DNA from 3 places in the Microcella alkaliphila genome. Region 1 is predicted to be linked to each of the others. Evidence: predicted binding sites of a transcription regulator. Region 1 holds the regulator's gene; each other region holds the start of a gene.
The links. The regulator HrcA, encoded in region 1, represses chaperone genes, less so after heat shock. The targets are predictions, from matches to a motif close to TTNGCACTCGNNNNNNNCGAGTGCNAA.
Positions count from the first base shown of each region.

Region 2: the regulator HrcA is predicted to act here: its motif matches at 3,505-3,531, upstream of groL (chaperonin GroEL).
Region 3: the regulator HrcA is predicted to act here: its motif matches at 2,978-3,004, upstream of groES (co-chaperone GroES).

Region 1 covers NZ_AP017315.1:1,681,652-1,687,553, reverse strand. The annotation lists gene hemW (radical SAM family heme chaperone HemW) at 1-17, shown strand, start outside; gene CPY97_RS08335 (DUF4870 domain-containing protein) at 27-404, opposite strand; gene CPY97_RS08330 (DUF4870 domain-containing protein) at 495-893, opposite strand; gene hrcA (heat-inducible transcriptional repressor HrcA) at 1,133-2,158, shown strand; gene dnaJ (molecular chaperone DnaJ) at 2,159-3,256, shown strand; gene CPY97_RS08315 (16S rRNA (uracil(1498)-N(3))-methyltransferase) at 3,267-4,013, shown strand; gene CPY97_RS08310 (histidine triad nucleotide-binding protein) at 4,104-4,460, shown strand; gene CPY97_RS08305 (PhoH family protein) at 4,525-5,586, shown strand; gene ybeY (rRNA maturation RNase YbeY) at 5,612-5,902, shown strand, end outside.
Region 2 covers NZ_AP017315.1:636,175-642,076, forward strand. The annotation lists gene CPY97_RS03055 (heme/hemin ABC transporter substrate-binding protein) at 1-1,017, opposite strand, end outside; gene CPY97_RS03060 (DUF3263 domain-containing protein) at 1,128-1,400, shown strand; gene CPY97_RS03065 (LytR C-terminal domain-containing protein) at 1,416-2,000, shown strand; gene CPY97_RS03070 (cold-shock protein) at 2,136-2,342, shown strand; gene CPY97_RS03075 (DUF3048 domain-containing protein) at 2,392-3,453, shown strand; gene groL (chaperonin GroEL) at 3,574-5,202, shown strand; gene CPY97_RS03085 (heme oxygenase (biliverdin-producing)) at 5,310-5,902, opposite strand, start outside.
Region 3 covers NZ_AP017315.1:546,345-552,246, forward strand. The annotation lists gene rimI (ribosomal protein S18-alanine N-acetyltransferase) at 1-19, shown strand, start outside; gene tsaD (tRNA (adenosine(37)-N6)-threonylcarbamoyltransferase complex transferase subunit TsaD) at 16-1,071, shown strand; gene CPY97_RS02640 (DUF4190 domain-containing protein) at 1,164-1,586, shown strand; gene CPY97_RS02645 (hypothetical protein) at 1,594-1,836, shown strand; gene CPY97_RS02650 (THUMP-like domain-containing protein) at 1,771-2,949, opposite strand; gene groES (co-chaperone GroES) at 3,090-3,386, shown strand; gene rarD (EamA family transporter RarD) at 3,466-4,416, shown strand; gene CPY97_RS02665 (ABC transporter substrate-binding protein) at 4,512-5,816, shown strand.

The DNA of each region.
Region 1 (5,902 bases):
TGCCCGAGCCCGCGTAACCGCTGCGCTTAGTTCTTGATGAAGCGAATCGCGAGCGGGTAGGTGTAGGCCTGGCCGCGGTTCGCGGCCACTGCGGCGAGGATCGACAGCACGAGGATCGCGATCGACACCCCCACCAAGATCAAGAAGCCCACCAGCACGAGCGTCAACACGCTGCCAACGATCGCCGCGATCAGCATCGTGAGCTGGAAGTTGAGCGCCGTCGCCGTGTGGTCGCGCACGAACGGACCGCGGTCCTTCAGCACGAGGTATCCGATCAGCGCGGGGAGGAATCCGAAGAAGATCCCGCCGATGTGAATGAGGGTGGCCCAGAGTTTCTCGTCTTCCGGCCGCATCGGCTGCGGCGGGGCGGCATACGGCGAGCTCGGGGGAGGCACGTCAGTCATGAGGCCAGTAAACACCCAGCAGTGCCCTGCACGCGAGAGGGGCCCGGCCCTGCGGCCGAGCCCCTCGTCGTGTGATCGGTCAGGCGGCGCCTACTTGATGAGGCGCAGCGCGAACGGGTAGCGGTAGGCCACGCCGTCCTTCGCTTTCTGGAAGCCCATGATGCTCCAGATGAGCGAGAGCACCCAGAGCCCGAGCGGGAAGATCCAGCCGATCAGCGCCCAGAGGCCGAACGTCACTGTGGTGAGGATTGAGTTCAGGATGAACACGGCGATCTGGGCGATGGCCATCGTGATCTGGAAGTTCAGGGCCTCTTTCGACTCCTGACGCGTGAAGGTTCCGCGGTCCTTGAAGATCAGGAAGATGATGAGCGACGGCAGGATGCCGATGATGCCGCCGAGGTGCGCGAACGAGGCCCACTGGCGGTCTTCGGCCTCGCTGAGCGGCGCCGGTGCGGCCGACGACGCGGGGGGAGGAGGGGTGTCAGTCATGGGGTGAACTGCCTTTCGAGCGAGCGAACGGTGCGTATGAATACCCGGGGTGGAGCATGACCGTGCCGGCGCCGTCGGAGAGCACGGAACGCCTTCGTTGGCACTGACACACGCTCGACCGTACTCGCGCCGCACCGCGAGGGCAACGATTTCGCGCCCGCGCCCCGCGGTAGAATTGGCAGTCACGTCAGGTGAGTGCCAGGAATGGCGGCGGCGAGCGGCACGAAAGGGGGCATCGCATGGTGTCGGATCGAGCACTGCAGGTGCTTCGCGCCATCGTGCAGGACTACGTGTCCTCGCGAGAACCCGTGGGCTCGAAGGCCCTGGTCGAGCGTCACCAGTTCGGGGTGAGTTCGGCGACGATTCGCAACGACATGGCCCTTCTCGAGGAAGAAGAGTTGATCGCCGCGCCGCACACGTCCTCCGGCCGCGTTCCGACCGACAAGGGCTACCGGATGTTCGTCGACCAGCTCGCCGAGCTGCGGCCGCTGAGCGCTGGCCAGCGCCAGGCGATCGCGCAGTTCCTCGATCAGTCGATCGACCTTGACGACGTGTTTGCCCGCACCGTGCGCCTGCTCAGCCAGCTCACCAACCAGGTGGCGCTCGTGCAGTACCCGACGCTCGGCAATGCCCGCGTTCGTCACGTCGAGTTTGTGCCGATGACGGCGACCCGTCTCATGACGGTCTTCATCACCGACGGTGGGCGGGTCGACCAGCGCATCATCGAGCTTCCGCTCGAGGCCGACGAGGTGTTCGTCGGCGAATTGCGCGCGAAGGTCAACGCGCTTCTCGACGGCCGGCCGCTCGCGGACGTCGGCGGCCTCGCCGACGTTCTCGGCGAGCATTTCGCACCCGAGCGACGGGACGCCGTTCGCGTCGTCGCCGAGGCCCTCGTCGGCCACGTGGATGCGCACCGGCAAGATCGGCTCGTCATGGCGGGGGCGGCGAACCTCGTGCGCACAGAGGGCGACTTCGCCGGCAGCGTGTACCCGGTGCTCGAGGCCATTGAGGAGCAGGTGACCCTGCTCAAGCTCTTCAGCGAGATGGAACTCGACTCGCAGGCGGTCGCGGCTCGGATCGGCCGCGAGAATGCGGAGGCCCTGCACGAGGCGGCGGTTGTGACGTCGCCGTACAGCATGGGCGCAGATCAATCGGCGAGGCTGGGCGTTCTGGGCCCGACCCGCATGGACTATTCGAACAACATGGCAGCGGTACGCGCCGTCGCGCGCTATGTCAGCCGCCTACTGGGTGAGGACGAACGCTAAGTGGCAGATCACTACGAGACCCTCGGGGTCGCCCGAGACGCGAGCGCCGACGACATCAAGAAGGCCTACCGGCGCCTCGCGCGCGAGCTGCACCCCGACGTGAACCCGTCGAGCGAGGCGGCCGAGCGCTTCAAGCAGGTGACGCACGCGTACGATGTGCTGAGCGACCCGAACCAGCGCCAGCAGTACGACCTCGGCGGCTCCGGCGGCATGGGCGGCGGCTTTGGCGGCTTCGGCGACATCTTCGAGACGTTCTTCGGCGGCGGTCAGTCGCAGCGCGGCCCCCGATCGCGCCGCGAGCGCGGCCAGGACGCCCTCCTGCGCGTCGAGGTCGAGCTGAACGAGATTATCTTCGGCACGACCCGCACCCTCGATGTCGACACGGCGATCCTCTGCGAGACCTGCAACGGCTCGTGCTGCGCCCCCGGAACCGAGCCCATCACCTGCGACATCTGCCGCGGCTCCGGCCAGATTCAGCGCACGGTACGCAGCCTGCTCGGCAACGTGATGACCTCGTCGCCGTGCGGATCCTGCCGCGGTTACGGCACGGTCATCCCGAACCCGTGCCCGTCGTGCGCCGGTCAGGGCCGCGTGCGCGCCCGCCGCTCGATCCCCGTCGACATTCCCGCCGGCGTCGACACCGGCCTGCGCATCCAACTGCCCGGACAGGGCGAGGTGGGCCCCGCCGGCGGCCCCAACGGTGACCTCTACCTCGAGATCAAGGTGAAGACGCACGAGACGTTCAGCCGCCAGGGCGACGACCTGATGGCCACCGTCGAGGTGCAGATGGCCGACGCGATCCTCGGCACGACCGTCACCCTGCCCGCGCTCGACGGCGACGTGTCCATCGAGATCAAGCCGGGCACGCAGAGTGCCGAGGTGCTGACCGTGAAAGAACGCGGTATTACGCGCCTGCGCGGCGCCGGTCGCGGCGACCTGAAGCTCGGCATTCAGGTGGTCACGCCGGTGAGGCTCAACAGCAAAGAGACGAAGCTCATCCAAGAGTTTGCGCAGAGCCGCCGGCCCGTGCCTCCGCAGTTCTCGACCTTCCAGCAGGGGCTGTTCTCGAAGCTGCGTGACCGCTTCCTGAACCTGTAGCGTCGGCGGCGTGGCGCACTTCTACCTCGACGAGACGCTCGCGCTGGCCAGCGCCGCCGCGGGCCACGAGGTCGCCCTGACCGGTCCTGATGCCCGTCACGCCGTCACGGTCGCACGCCTGCGCGCTGGCGAAACGGTGCGCGTCGGCGACGGCGCGGGAACGATCGCGCTCGGAGGCGTGCGCGACGCGGCGCCCGATCGGGTCGTGCTCGTCCTCGAGAGCGTGGATGCGCATCCCGAGCCCCCGACGCGCCTCACGCTCGTCCAGGCGCTCGCGAAGGGCGACCGCGATGAGTTGGCCATCCAGGCCGCGACCGAGCTGGGTGTCGACGCCATCGTGCCGTGGCAGGCCGCCCGCAGCGTCTCGATCTGGAAAGGGCCGAAGGCAGATAAGGGCCGCGCCCGCTGGCAGACGATCGTGCGGGAGGCCTCCAAGCAGGCGATTCGCCCGCGCGTGCCCTCCGTGGCACCGATCGCGACGACCCGCGAGCTCGTCGCGCAGGCCGGGGAAGTGGACGTCAGTGTGCTCGTGCTCGAGCCCACCGCACCGGACCGGCTGAGCGCACTCACGCCGGATGAGCTGGGCAGCGAGGTGCTGCTTGTCGTCGGGCCCGAGGGGGGTGTCGCGCCCGACGAGCTCGCCGCACTGACGACCGCCGGCGCGCGACCGGTGCGCCTCGGCGACACCGTGCTGCGCACCTCGACGGCGGGGCCCGCCGCTCTCAGCGTGCTGTCGACCACACTCGGCCGCTGGTGATCGCTTTTCGGCACGTCAGCGGCTCCGCTGCAAGCGAACCCTGAGCGGTAGCCGGGGCGCGCATCCGATATCGCCCGTAGAATTGCGCTCATGGAAACCCGCGAGCGGACGATCTTCGAGCGCATTATTGCGCGTGAGATCCCGGCCGACATCGTGCACGAGACCGACAGCGTGATCGCGTTTCGCGACATCGCGCCGCAGGCCCCCGTGCACCTCCTCGTCGTGCCGAAGACCGCCGCGTACGCCACGGTCGCCGAGCTGGCGGCCGGCGACCCCGAGCTCTTGGCCGAGGTCGTCGCCACCGCGCAGACGCTCGCCGAGAGTCACGCTGACGGGCACTTCCGCCTCGTGTTCAACTCGGGGGAAAACGCGGGCCAGGCCGTCTTCCACGTTCACGCGCACGTCCTCGCGGGCGGGCTCGCCGAGGGGTCGCTTGCCCACGGATAACGCACCCCACGCGCCCCTTCCCGACGCGCCATACACCCGCCAACTCGACGTCGACGGCGTCGCCATGGTGCGGCTGCTCGGCCCCCAGGACCGCCTGCTGACGACGCTCGAGCGCGAGCACCCCGGCGTTGACGTGCACGTGCGCGGCAATCAGATCACCCTGCAGGGCGAGCGCCCGGCAGTCGAACAGGCGGCAACGCTGGTAGAGGAGCTCATCCGGATGGTGCGAAACGGGACCGACCTCGGCGAGGTCGAGGTGCAGAGCTCGGCGCGCATCCTGCGCGACGGTTCGGGCAGCCCAGCCGATGTGCTGAGCCAGGCGATCCTGACGAGCCGAGGCAAGAGCATCCGCCCGAAGACGCTCGGCCAGAAGGCGTACGTCGACGCGATCGACCAGCACACGATCGTGTTCGGCATCGGCCCGGCCGGAACCGGCAAGACGTACCTCGCGATGGCGAAGGCCGTGCAGGCGTTAACGCGCAAGGAGGTCGACCGCATCATCCTGACGCGCCCGGCCGTCGAGGCCGGCGAGCGCCTCGGCTTCCTGCCCGGCACGCTCACCGACAAGATCGACCCGTACCTGCGGCCGCTCTACGACGCCCTCAACGAGATGATGGACCCGGAGCTCGTGCCGAAGCTGCTCGCCTCCGGCGTCGTCGAGGTCGCGCCGCTCGCCTACATGCGCGGCCGCACGCTGAACAACTCCTTCGTCGTGCTCGACGAGGCGCAGAACACCACTCCTGAGCAGATGAAGATGTTCCTCACCCGCCTCGGCTTCGGCTCGACCATGGTCGTCACGGGCGATATCACCCAGGTCGACCTGCCGGGCGGCGCGTCGGGGCTGTCACTCGTGACCCGCGTGCTCGACGGCATCGACGACATCCACTTCGCCCGCCTCACGAGCGACGACGTCGTGCGCCACTCGCTCGTCGGCCGCATCGTCGACGCGTACACGAAGTACGACGCCGAGAAGCAGAAGGCTGAGTACGAGCGCGCCGAGCGGCGCCGCTCGGGCGGCGGAAACGGGGATGCACGGGGCGCGCAGGGCGTGAACCGCGCGGCCCGACGCGCCGCGACCCGCGACCGGCTTCCCGGGCGCAGCCGTCGCGGTACGCAACGATGGTGAGCGTGAGTAGGGCGAGAGGTCGCGCGTGAGCGTCGAGATCAACAACGAGTCGGGCATCGACGTCGACGAGGCGGCGATCCAGCGGCTCGTCGTGTACGCGTTTGACCACTTGAACGTGCATCCCGATGCCGAGGTCGCGATCCAGATGGTCGATGAGGGCGCCATGGAGCGGCTACACATCGAGTGGATGGACGAGCCCGGCCCGACCGACGTGCTGAGCTTCCCGATGGACGAGCTGCGCCCCGGCAGCGACGACGAGCCGACCCCGCCGGGGCTACTCGGCGACATCGTGCTCTGCCCGCAGGTCGCGATCGCC
Region 2 (5,902 bases), 1.0 Mb from region 1:
GAAGCGGCGGTTCTGCCCGGCCGAGGTCAGCGCGATCGCGGGCTTTTCGGTGAGCAGGCCGTCGACGCCTCCGACGCTCGCCAACCCGCTCGACATGACCATGATGAGGTCGGGGTCAGCGGCAATGAGCGCTTCGTCCGTCATCGGGCGAAGACCCGTCCAGCCGATCTCGCCGGCGACGTCAACGCCGCCGAGGCCGTCGATCAACTCATCGGCTCCCGACTCCTCGCCGAAGAGGTAGTAAATGCCGCTCGCGCCGCGCAGATACAGGAAGAGGATGCGCACGCGCTCGCCCGGCGTGCTCGGCGCGATGGTGGCAATCTCGCTGAGCACGTCGGTCAAGTCGGTGTCGATTCGCTCGGCCAGTAGTTCGCCTGCTTCGGGCGCGCCGAAGATGGCGGCGACATCACGGGCGAGGGTGGCCGGCGCCGCGAGACCCGGCTCGACGTCGACGTACACGACCGTGATTCCAGCGGTGCGCAGTTGCACGAGCACGTCGGTCGGGCCCACGGTGCCGTCGGTGATGATCAGATCGGGGCGAAGCGCCAGCACCGACTCGGCGCTAACCGCGTGGCCCGAGCTCGTCACGAGCGGCAGATCGTCCGTGCCGGGGAAGGTGGTCGATACGTCACGCCCGACGAGGCGATCGCCGAAGCCGAGGGCCCAGGTGGTGGCCGCCAGCGATCCGGCAATGTCGAGGGCGAGAACGCGGTCGGCGCTCGTGACCTCAATGTCGCGGTCGCCATCCAGGTCGCGCGACACCACGGTTGTCGGCAGTGCTGAGGTCGGGGTGTCGACCACGGGGTCGATCGCCGCGTCCGCGATCACGGCCGTGGCGGGACCGCCGTCGATGCGTGGGTTGTCCAGCAGGGCGATCTCCGACAGCGCGGGGCGCTCGCCAACCGCCTCGGGATCGGTGCCGCCGAGGGCGCCGGAGGGCGCGCATCCCGCGAGCACCAGCATCATGGCCGCGACGGCGACAGCGAGCGCCGAGCGACGCCGACGAGGGAAGGGCATGGGGCTCCGGAGCGGTTGGCAAGGAGGGACTTAGGTAAGCCTAATCTGCGAGTCTGATGGTCCTCCGCGAGCCGCTCAGAGGCCGGCGCCGACCGTTCTACGATGAGCCCATGCCCACCCCGTCCGACGACGCAGCGCTGTCCGAGCGCGCGCGGCGTGTGCTCGACTTCGAGCGCGAATGGTGGGGCCACAGTGCGGCGAAGGAGCGGCACATTCGTGCCGAGTTCGGCTGGGCACCGGCCCGGTACTATCAGGTACTGAACTCCGTCATCGATGACGCGGCGTCGCGCGCGTACGACCCGATCCTCGTGGGCCGCTTGCACGAGGTGCGTGATGCGCGTGCTGAGCGTCGTCGTACCCGGCGCGACACCGTCGCCTCCTGAGCCGAGAAAGCCCGAATGCCCGACTTCCCACCCGATCGTTTCGACGATCTGCCGCTCGACCCTGGTCGAGTGGGCGCACACCGGGCGCCGCGTCGTCGCGGTGCCGTCTGGCGCGCGCTCGGGATCGGCGCGGCCGCGTCGGTCGTGCTCGTCGTGGTCGGCCTGGTCGGGCTCGCCGCGATCGACGACCGACTGGAGCTCGACATCCCGGTCTTGACGTCCCCGCCCGAGGAGGACCCTGACGCTCCCGCCGAGCCGGGCGAGCCTGCCGGCGGGCCGATCACGGATGCCGCCGATGCGGACCTGCCTGACGACTTCACGATCACGATCCTCGACGGCACCGGCTCCGTCGGGCGGGGCCCGCAGGCGCAGAGCGCGCTGGATGCTCGGGGCTGGCCCGTCGGAACGGTCACGCAGGCCGCGACGACCGACATCGAGGAGACCGTCGTCTATTACGCGAGCCCCGACCTCGAACCCGTCGCTCGCGGCATGGTCGAACTGCTCGACGGCGTGGCAGACATCGAGCTGACCGACGCCTTCCCCGGGGCTCCCATCACGATCGTTCTTGGCACCGACTACGAGCTGCGCGCGGCCAGCTAGCTCCGAGATTTCCGGCCCGTTACCGCACGGTAACGACTGCGTGGATGCTCTTCCCACGGGTTCCGCCCGATGGCTAGTCTGCGGAAACGGAGCCCGTACGCGGCTTCTCATCACCGCTCCAGAAAGAGTCACAGCATGGCCAACGGAACCGTCAAGTGGTTCAACGCCGAAAAGGGGTTCGGCTTCATCACGCTCGAGGCAGACGGTAGCGACGTCTTCGTGCACTACTCGTCGATCGATATGCCCGGCTACAAGGTTCTCGAGGAAGGACAGGCAGTGTCCTTCGAAATCGGTGCCGGCACGAAAGGGCCTCAGGCAGAAAACGTGACGGTTCGGGCCTGAGTGCGCGTCACGGGGGCGCGCGGTCGCTTGGCGGGTTAGTGTTCTGGCCATGCGCAGTTCCCTCCGCCGACGCGCGGGCAGCCTCATTGTCGGCCTCGCGCTCGTTGCAGGTCTCGGTGCATGCGCGCCGGAGGAGCGCCCGCTAGAGACGGCGTCTCCTGAGCCGAGCGTCGAGCCAGAGCCCACCTACGAGTCGACGTACGAAGCTCCGCCGGCCTATGCGATCGCCCCTCTCACAGGAGAGATCATCGAACCGGGCTCTCTCGACCGACCCGTCTTCTCGGCAAAGATCGATAATGCCCCCCTCGCAAGGCCGCAACTTGGTCTCGACCGGGCCGATATCGTCCACGTCGAACTCGTCGAGGGGGGCTCGATCCGATACGCGGCGTCGTGGCATAGCGACCTCCCTGACGAAGTCGGGCCCGTGCGATCCGTGCGTCCGATGGATCCGGACATCGTCTCGCCCTTCGGGGGGATCCTTGCCTATTCGGGTGCCCAACAGCAGTTCATCGCCGCCATGCTCAACACCCCGGTGCGCAACATCATCTTTGATCGCGGCGACGACTCCGACCTCGTCTACCGAGGGCTTCCACGGCCCTCGCCTCACAATGTCGTCGCCCGGGCGGCGCAGTTGGTCGAGCGCTACGCCGGTGATGACGCGCCTCGACAGCAGTTCGCATTCGCGGATCGAATCGAGAACGCGACGGCCGCGCGCGACGGTGCGCCCGCATCCACGTTGTCGCTGCGTTACGGGCAGGTTGGACAGTCGGGCTGGGAGTGGAGCGAGGCCGACGGGCGGTGGCTGCGGTCGCAGGGTGGTCAGCCCGACGTCGCGCTCTCGGGAACCCGTCTGAGCGCAACCAACGTCATCGTGCTTCGGGTGAGAATCGACTTTAGCCCCGGCGTTCCGCAGACTCTCCTGGCAGGCCAGAGCGGCTCTGGGTTTGTCGCGACGGACGGGAAGACCATTCCCATCACGTGGTCGAAGGCCGGCATGGCGGATTCCTATCGCCTCCTCGACGATCAAGGCGTGGCCGTGCGGTTGGCGCCGGGCACCACTTGGATCGAACTCGTGCCGGATACCGGCGACGCGACCATCACCGCCGGCTGAGCATCCGTCCCTCCCTGGCTTGCACTCGCTAGTCGAGAGTGCCAAAATCAGTTAGCACTCACTCTCTGCGAGTGCCAGAGCTACCGTACGTACTGCGTCCGGGAGGGACGAAAGACACACATGGCTAAAATCATTGCTTTTGACGAAGAGGCCCGTCGCGGCCTGGAGCGCGGCCTGAACACCCTGGCCGACGCCGTGAAGGTGACGCTCGGCCCCCGTGGCCGCAACGTCGTTCTCGAGAAGAAGTGGGGCGCCCCCACGATTACGAACGACGGCGTCTCCATTGCCAAGGAGATCGAACTCGACGAGCCGTTCGAGAAGATCGGTGCCGAGCTCGTCAAGGAGGTCGCGAAGAAGACCGACGACGTCGCCGGTGACGGTACGACCACCTCGGTCGTCCTCGCTCAGGCGCTCGTGCGTGAGGGCCTGCGCAACGTCGCGGCCGGCGCCGACCCGATCAGCCTCAAGCGCGGCATCGAGAAGGCCACCAAGGCCGTCTCCGACGAGCTGCTGAAGAGCGCCAAGGAGGTCGAGACCAAGGAAGAGATCGCCGCCACCGCGAGCATCTCGGCCGCCGACCCCGAGATCGGTGCGCTCATCGCCGAGGCCATCGACAAGGTGGGCAAGGAAGGCGTCGTCACTGTTGAAGAGTCGAACACCTTCGGCACCGAGCTCGAGCTCACCGAGGGCATGCGCTTCGACAAGGGCTACCTGTCGGCCTACTTCGTGACCGACCCCGAGCGCCAGGAAGCGGTCTTCGAAGACCCCTACATCCTGATCGTCAATGGCAAGATCTCGGCGATCAAGGACCTGCTGCCCGTCGTCGACAAGGTGATCCAGAGCGGCAAGCAGCTGCTCATCATCGCCGAAGACGTCGAGGGTGAGGCTCTTGCGACGCTCGTCGTCAACAAGATCCGCGGCATCTTCAAGTCGGTTGCCGTCAAGGCTCCCGGCTTCGGCGACCGCCGCAAGGCCATGCTGCAGGACATCGCGATCCTCACCGGCGGCCAGGTCATCAGCGAGGAGGTCGGCCTCAAGCTCGAGAACGCCACCCTCGACCTGCTCGGCCGGGCCCGCAAGGTCGTCATCACCAAGGACGAGACCACGATCGTAGAGGGTGCCGGCGACGCCGACGCCATCGCCGGTCGCGTGAAGCAGATCCGTGCAGAGATCGAGAACACCGACTCCGACTACGACCGTGAGAAGCTCCAGGAGCGCCTCGCGAAGCTCGCCGGTGGCGTCGCCGTCATCAAGGCGGGTGCCGCGACCGAGGTCGAGCTGAAGGAGCGCAAGCACCGCATTGAGGACGCCGTCCGCAACGCGAAGGCTGCCGTCGAGGAGGGCATCGTCGCCGGTGGTGGCGTCGCCCTCATCCAGGCCGGCAAGCTCGCCTTCGACTCGGACGCCCTCACGGGTCTGACCGGTGACGAGGCCACGGGCGCGAACATCGTGAAGGTCGCGATCGACGCCCCGCTCAAGCAGATCGCCCTCAACGCGGGTCTCGAGCCCGGCGTCGTCGCCGACAAGGTGCGCCACCTTGAGGTCGGCCACGGCCTCAACGCGGCCACCGGCGAGTACGTCGATATGCTCGGTGCCGGCATCGCCGACCCGGTGAAGGTGACCCGCTCGGCGCTGCTGAACGCCGCGTCGATCGCTGGCCTCTTCCTCACCACCGAGGCCGTCGTCGCCGACAAGCCGGAGAAGAACCCGGCCCCGATGGGTGACCCGTCGGGCGGCATGGACTTCTAGTCCTCGGCCAACGCCACACACAAAAGGGGCGGCTTCCGGAAGGAAGCCGCCCCGTTTTGCGTTTCCGGCGATGAACAGCCGGCGCCCAAAGTGGTGAGAAGGTTGGTTCAGGCGGCGCGGGTTCCGCGGGCCTGGTCCAGGGCCACGAACACCTCGGTATTGAAGCGGTAGGCAGCGAGCACCTCGTCGACGACGCGCTCGCGCTCGGGGTCATCCCACGCCACCGCGTCGAGTTGTGCGCGGTACGTGTCTTTGAATGCAGCGGGGTCGGCGATCTGGTCGAACAGGTAGAAGCCGATGCCGTTCGTGTCGAATCCGAAGCGCCGCGCGAGGACGCGCCCGATGTGCAGTCCGCCTGACAGGTCACCGAGGTAGCGCGTGTAGTGGTGTGCGACGTAGCCGGCTGGCCACGAGGCCGCGACCTCTCGAATACGCGCTGCGTAGCGCTCCGTGACCGGCAGCAGCGGTACGCGCTCGCTCCAGTTGTCTCCGACGAGGAACGTCAGGTCGGCGCTCAGGGCGGGAAGCCGAGTGAGCGCGGGGGAGAGGAACGGGGCAACGGTGGGGTTGTCACGCAGCCTGTCGGCACCGGTTTCCAGCGCCGCGTAGATCGCGTGGTGCTGGCGAACGAGCGCGATGTAGTCATCGCGTGACCCGGCGCCGGAGAGCAGATCGTTCATGAAGGTCGTGCCCTCACTGG
Region 3 (5,902 bases), 1.1 Mb from region 1:
GGTTGAGGGGGTCGCGTGAACACCGACAATCCGTTGGTCCTCGGAATCGAGACGAGTTGCGACGAGACCGGAGTCGGCATCGTGCGCGGCACGGAGCTGCTCGCGAACACCATCGCCAGCTCGATGGACGAACACGCCCGCTTCGGCGGTGTCGTGCCCGAGGTAGCGGCCCGCGCGCACCTCGAGGCGCTCACCCCGACGATCGAGCAGGCGCTCGAGACGGCGGGAGTCGCGCTCGCCGACGTCGACGCGATCGCCGTGACGAGTGGGCCGGGGCTCGCCGGTGCCCTGATGGTCGGCGTGGGCGCGGCGAAGGCGCTCGCCGTCGCGCTCGACAAGCCCTTCTACGCCGTCAACCACCTGGTTGGGCACGTCGGCGCCGACCTTCTGCGCGACGACGAGGGCGAGCTCGAGCTTCCCACCATCGCGCTCCTCGTCTCGGGCGGGCACACGAGCCTGCTGCACGTTCGCAGCCTCACGCATGACGTCGAACTGCTGGGCGAGACCATCGACGACGCGGCGGGCGAGGCCTTCGACAAGGTGGCGCGTCTGCTCGGCCTGCCCTACCCGGGCGGTCCGCACATCGACCGGGCGGCGGCCACGGGCGACCCCCGGGCCGTGCGCTTTCCGCGCGGCCTTACGCTGCCCAAAGACCTCGAGAAGCACCGCTACGACTTCTCGTTCTCAGGGCTCAAGACTGCCGTTGCCCGCCACGTCGAACGGATGCGCGACGACGGCCTCGACGTACCCGTCGCCGACATTGCGGCCTCCTTCCGTGAGGCGGTCGCCGACGTGCTCACCGCCAAGGCGATCGCGGCGTGCCGTGATCTCGGTGTGCCCCGCCTGCTGCTCGGTGGGGGAGTGGTGGCGAATGCCCGCGTGCGCGAGTTGGCCGCCGAGCGGGCGAAGGCCGCGGGGGTTGCCCTGCGCATCCCGCCCCTGTCGTTGTGCACCGACAACGGGGCAATGATCGCGGCCATCGCCGCCCAGCGCATCATGGCGGGGCACGCGCCGTCGTCGCTCGATGTCGCCGCCGATTCGACGTTGCCCGTTACCGTCGTCCAAGCCTGAGGGTTCACGGGGTCGCGCGCCGCCGTCGCACTCGGTACGGTCGAAGAGCGGGATCGCACGAGCGTTCCCGCCCCACGACTGAAGGAGCGACCATGGCGACCACCACGCCCCCCGCCAGCCCCGACGAACCCGTCGAGCCTGCTGCCGACGTCACGCCCGAGCCTGTCGCCGCCAACCCCTACGCACCGCCGCCCGCAGAGCCCGCAGCGGGTCCCGCCTACGGCGGCGCCCCCGCGGCCCCCAAGCAGACCCTCGCGATTGTCTCGCTCGTCACCGGTATTTCGGGCGTCGTGCTGTCGTTCTTCGTGCTGGGCCTCCTGCCCGCGATCGCCGGTGTGGTCACCGGGCACATGGCGCTGAAGCGCGAGCCGCACGCCCGCGGCCTCGCCCTCGGCGGCCTGATCACCAGCTACGTCGGCCTGGCTCTGTCGATCTTGATCGGCCTGCTGATTCTGATCCCGTTCGTGATGATCTTCATAGGGCTCGGCGCGCTCGGCACGACCGGCACCTTCTAGTCGCGCAGTGCTGGCGGCCTCGTCCGGCCTGGCGGTGTCGTTCGCGACCGTCGGGCAGTGGATCTTCCTCGGCGCGATCCTCGTCATCGTGGCGACGATCGTCGTGCGGGTGGTCTATCGCCTGGTGAAGGGTCGCTCGATCCGTGAGGTGGTGCCTCCGCCCGGCGCCGCTCGCCCGGGCGACTCAGACGCGGTCGACGAGCAGGGCGACCCGTTCGGCCCCGACCCGGGTGAGGATCAGCGTCGCTGACGCGTCCCCCTTCGGCTTAAGCGCCTTCCGGAACTCGGCCGGGTCGATGTCGACCCCGCGCTTCTTGATCTCGACCGTGCCGATTCCCCTCTCGGCGAGGCCGCGTGCGATCACGGCCTTCTTGAGCGGCCAGCGCTCGCGCACGCGGAACGCGGCCGCGAACGGTGTCGGCGTGAGGCGATCGTTCGAGAGGTAGGCGATTGTCGGATGCACGGGGCGAGCATCCAGAGACCGCGCCAGGTCGCCGATCAGGCGCGCCCGAATGACGGCCCCGTCGGGCTCGTACAGGTACTCGCCGAGCGGGCCCGTCTCTTCGTCGGCACTGTCGGCCTCCGCCGTGAGCTCGTGGGCACTGCCGTCGGCGGCGAGCACGAGGGCTGCCCGGCGGATGCCGTTGCGGGCGAGCGCCCCCGACCAGAGCACCACCTCGACGACGTCGCCGCCGTCGCTTACCCACTGCGCTTCGTGGCTGTCGGGAATGAGGCCGCGGTCCATTGCGGGGGCGAGCTTGATGCCGGTGGGGAGTCGCCGCGACAGGTCGAGCGCGACGTCGAGCGACGGCGACCAGTCATCGGGACGGCTGAGCTTGCGAGCGCCCGAGCGGCGGGCCGGGTCGAGCCAGAGCGCGTCGACGTCGGTGAGGTCGACGTCGGCGAGGTCGGCGTTCACGACGGACGCGTTCGGAAACGGCGCGAGGTTGTAGCCGGCGACGGCGGCGGTGGCGGGGTCGCGCTCGACCGCCGTGACGGTGAAGTCGAGCGAGGAGAGCGCGAGGGCGTCGCCGCCGACACCGCAGCCGAGATCGGCGACCCGGGTGAGACCGGCGCGGGCGAAGCGGCCTGCGTGCTGGGCGGCGACCCGCAGGCGCGAGGCCTGCTCGAGCCCCGCCTCGGTGAACAGCATGCGATCGGCGAAGGGGCCGAACTTGGCCCGCGCCTTCCGGCGAAGCCGGTATTGGGTGAGTACTGCGGCGACGCGCGCGGCTGAGTGCCCCTCCTTGCGGAGAACTGAGACGAGTGCGACGGCGTCAGTGGGGGAGTCGGATTCGGGTAGCGCGTCGAGCAGGCGCAGCGCCTCCGAGGTGAGTAGCTCGCGTAGTTCGGCCGCATCCATACGAGCGATCCTGCCAGTTCGCGGTTGGCTGGCACTCGGATTGCATGAGTGCTAACGCCTTCGATACAGTTATCTCTGGCACTCGACAGGCGAGTGTGCCAATTACTTCCCTCATCGTCGTAAGAAAGAAGAGGTCAACCGTGTCGGTCTCCATCAAGCCGCTCGAAGATCGCATCGTCATCCAGCAGGTCGAGGCAGAGCAGACCACCGCGTCGGGTCTCGTGATCCCCGACACTGCGAAGGAAAAGCCCCAGGAGGGTGAAGTCGTCGCCGTCGGCCCCGGCCGCATTGACGACAACGGCAACCGCGTCCCGCTCGACGTCGCCGTCGGCGACCGCGTGCTGTACTCGAAGTACGGCGGCACCGAGGTCAAGTACGGCGGCGAGGAGTTCCTCGTGCTGTCGGCTCGCGACGTGCTGGCGGTCGTCGTCCGCTAAGCGCACCCCGCGCATCCACGAATCAGGCCCCCGACCCTCGCGGTCGGGGGCCTTTCGTTTCCTCGCCTAGAGTGACGATGTGAGCGACCAGCGCGAGAAGAGCCGGGGGTTTGCTTTCGCCGCCGGTGCGTACGGGCTCTGGGGCCTTCTGCCGGTCTACTTCATCGCGCTGCAACCCTCCGGGGCGATCGAGATTGTGGCCTGGCGAATCCTGCTCTCCCTTGTCTTCTGTCTGATCCTGCTGACCGCGACCCGCACCCTGGCCCTGCTTGCCGGGATCGTCCGTGATCGTCGCCTGCTCGGGCTGAGCGCCGTGACCGCGGTCCTGATCGGCATCAACTGGCACGTGTACCTGTACGGGTCCCTCAACGGGTTCATCGTCGAGGCGGCGCTCGGGTACTTCATCAACCCGCTCGTGTCGATCGCGCTCGGCGTCATCTTCCTCCGTGAGCGCCTGCGGCCCGTGCAGTGGGTCGCGGTCGGCATCAGCGTCGTCGCCGTCATCGTCCTGACCGTCGGCTACGGCCGGCTTCCCTGGATCGCCCTGGTGCTCGCCTTCTCGTTCGGCTTCTACGGCTTCGTCAAGAACCGCATGGGCAGGCAGGTCACGGCGGTCGCGGGCCTCACCCTCGAGTCGGCGTGGCTCGTGCCCCTCGCGGTCGCCGAACTCTTCGTCGTCGCCCTGTTCTTCGACGGGCTCACGATGGGGCGTGAGGGTCTCGGCCACGGCGTGCTGTTGGGACTCGCGGGAGTGGTGACCGCGGTGCCCCTCCTCTTGTTCGCGGCCGCCGCCAGACGCCTGCCGCTGACGCTTCTGGGGTTCTTCCAGTACTTCGCGCCGATCCTGCAGTTCCTGTTCGGCGTGTTCGTCATGCTCGAACCGATGCCGCTCGAACGCTGGGTCGGCTTCGCTCTCGTCTGGGTCGCCCTCATGGTGCTGACCGCCGACGCCGTCCGCCAGCGGCGGCGAGCCCTGCGCGGCGCGGCCGCCGACCCCGCGCCGTTGACGGGCCCCGTGCAAACCGTGTGAACGATTCGCGAAGCGTGACGCCCGCACGGCTCGCCTCGATGAGGCCCGCGGGCGGGTAGTCTTCCGGCGCTAGAGACTTTCCGGGAAGGACCCTGATGCGCCGCACCGCTGACGCTCGCCGCTCGCACCCCAACCGCGCTGCGCGCCTGGCGCTGCCCGCCGCCCTTGCCGCGGCCGCCCTCGTGCTGACCGGGTGCACGGCCGACGAGCCCGAGCCCATGCCGGTTCCGAGCGAGCCTGCCCCATCGCCGACCCCCTTCCGCGAGGTCGCACCGAGCGGCGATGGCCGCCTGATCATCGGCACGCTGTTGCCGACCGATGGAGACACCGCGGGCGTCGCGGCTGCGCAGATCGCCGCCGTCGAGGTCGCCGTCCGCGAACTCAACGACAACGGCGGCGTGCTCGATGAGCCCGTGACCGTTTTCCACCGAAACTCTGGCGTTGAGCCGGGCGACGGGCTCGAGGCGGCCTTCGCCGACCTCGTCGAGCGCGGCGTCGACGTCGTCATCGGTCCGTTCAGCGATGCCCTCGTCGAGCAGGCACTGCCGCTCGCCGCCGAGGCCGGCGTCGCCCTCATCTCGACGGGTGCGACGGGTGGCATTGATGGCTCCGGTGACGGGTACTTCGCCCGCGTCGTTGCCACCGACTACCTGCAGGGCCTCACGATCGGCCAGGCCGTGGTGGCCGACGGGGCGTCAAGCATTGCCGTCATCGCATCTGATGACGCCTACGGGGAGGCAATCGCCGACGGTGTGGCGGACGCCGCCGCAGCGAGCGGCACCGCCTCGTCCGCCGTCGTCACCGTCACGGCATCGAATACCGGCGCGGCCAGCACCGTCGCCGACGCTGACGCCGTCATCGTCGCGACGAGCGTCGCGCTCGCCGACGTCACCGCCGGGATGCTCGCAGACCTCCTCGACGCCGGCCTCAGCCCGGCGAGCCTCTGGCTCGCCTCCGCGGCCGCGGCCGACTACTCGGGGTCGCTCGACGCGGGCGCGCTCGAGGGCGCGCGAGGCGCGCTCCTCGGCGCCGACGCCGACGACGAGTTCGTCGAACGCCTGCGCTTCGCCGACCCATTCCTCGGCGGGTTCCGCTGGGCTCCGGAGGCCTACGATGCCGTACTGTTGGCCGCCCTCGCGGCGACCGTGATCGGCGACGACGGGGGAGCATCCATCATCGCCGGCCTCCCGCAGGTGGCGCGTGAGGGGGCGCCGTGCACCAGCTACGGCGAGTGCCTGCAATTCCTCATCGATGAGCCCGACGCGGGGCTCAACTACGAAGGGCTCTCGGGCCCGCTCGGGATGCGCGTCGACGGTGATCTCGACGAGGCGGCCTTCGGCCTGGCCGTGTACACCGATGAGAATCGGCCGGTGCGCGACGGGATCCTGCTCACGAACTGATCACGGGCATCCGAAACCGCTCCATCGAGCGCGGACGCACGTGCGGAATTCGTCGCGTGAACCGGGCGTTCCGCGCGGAAACCGTG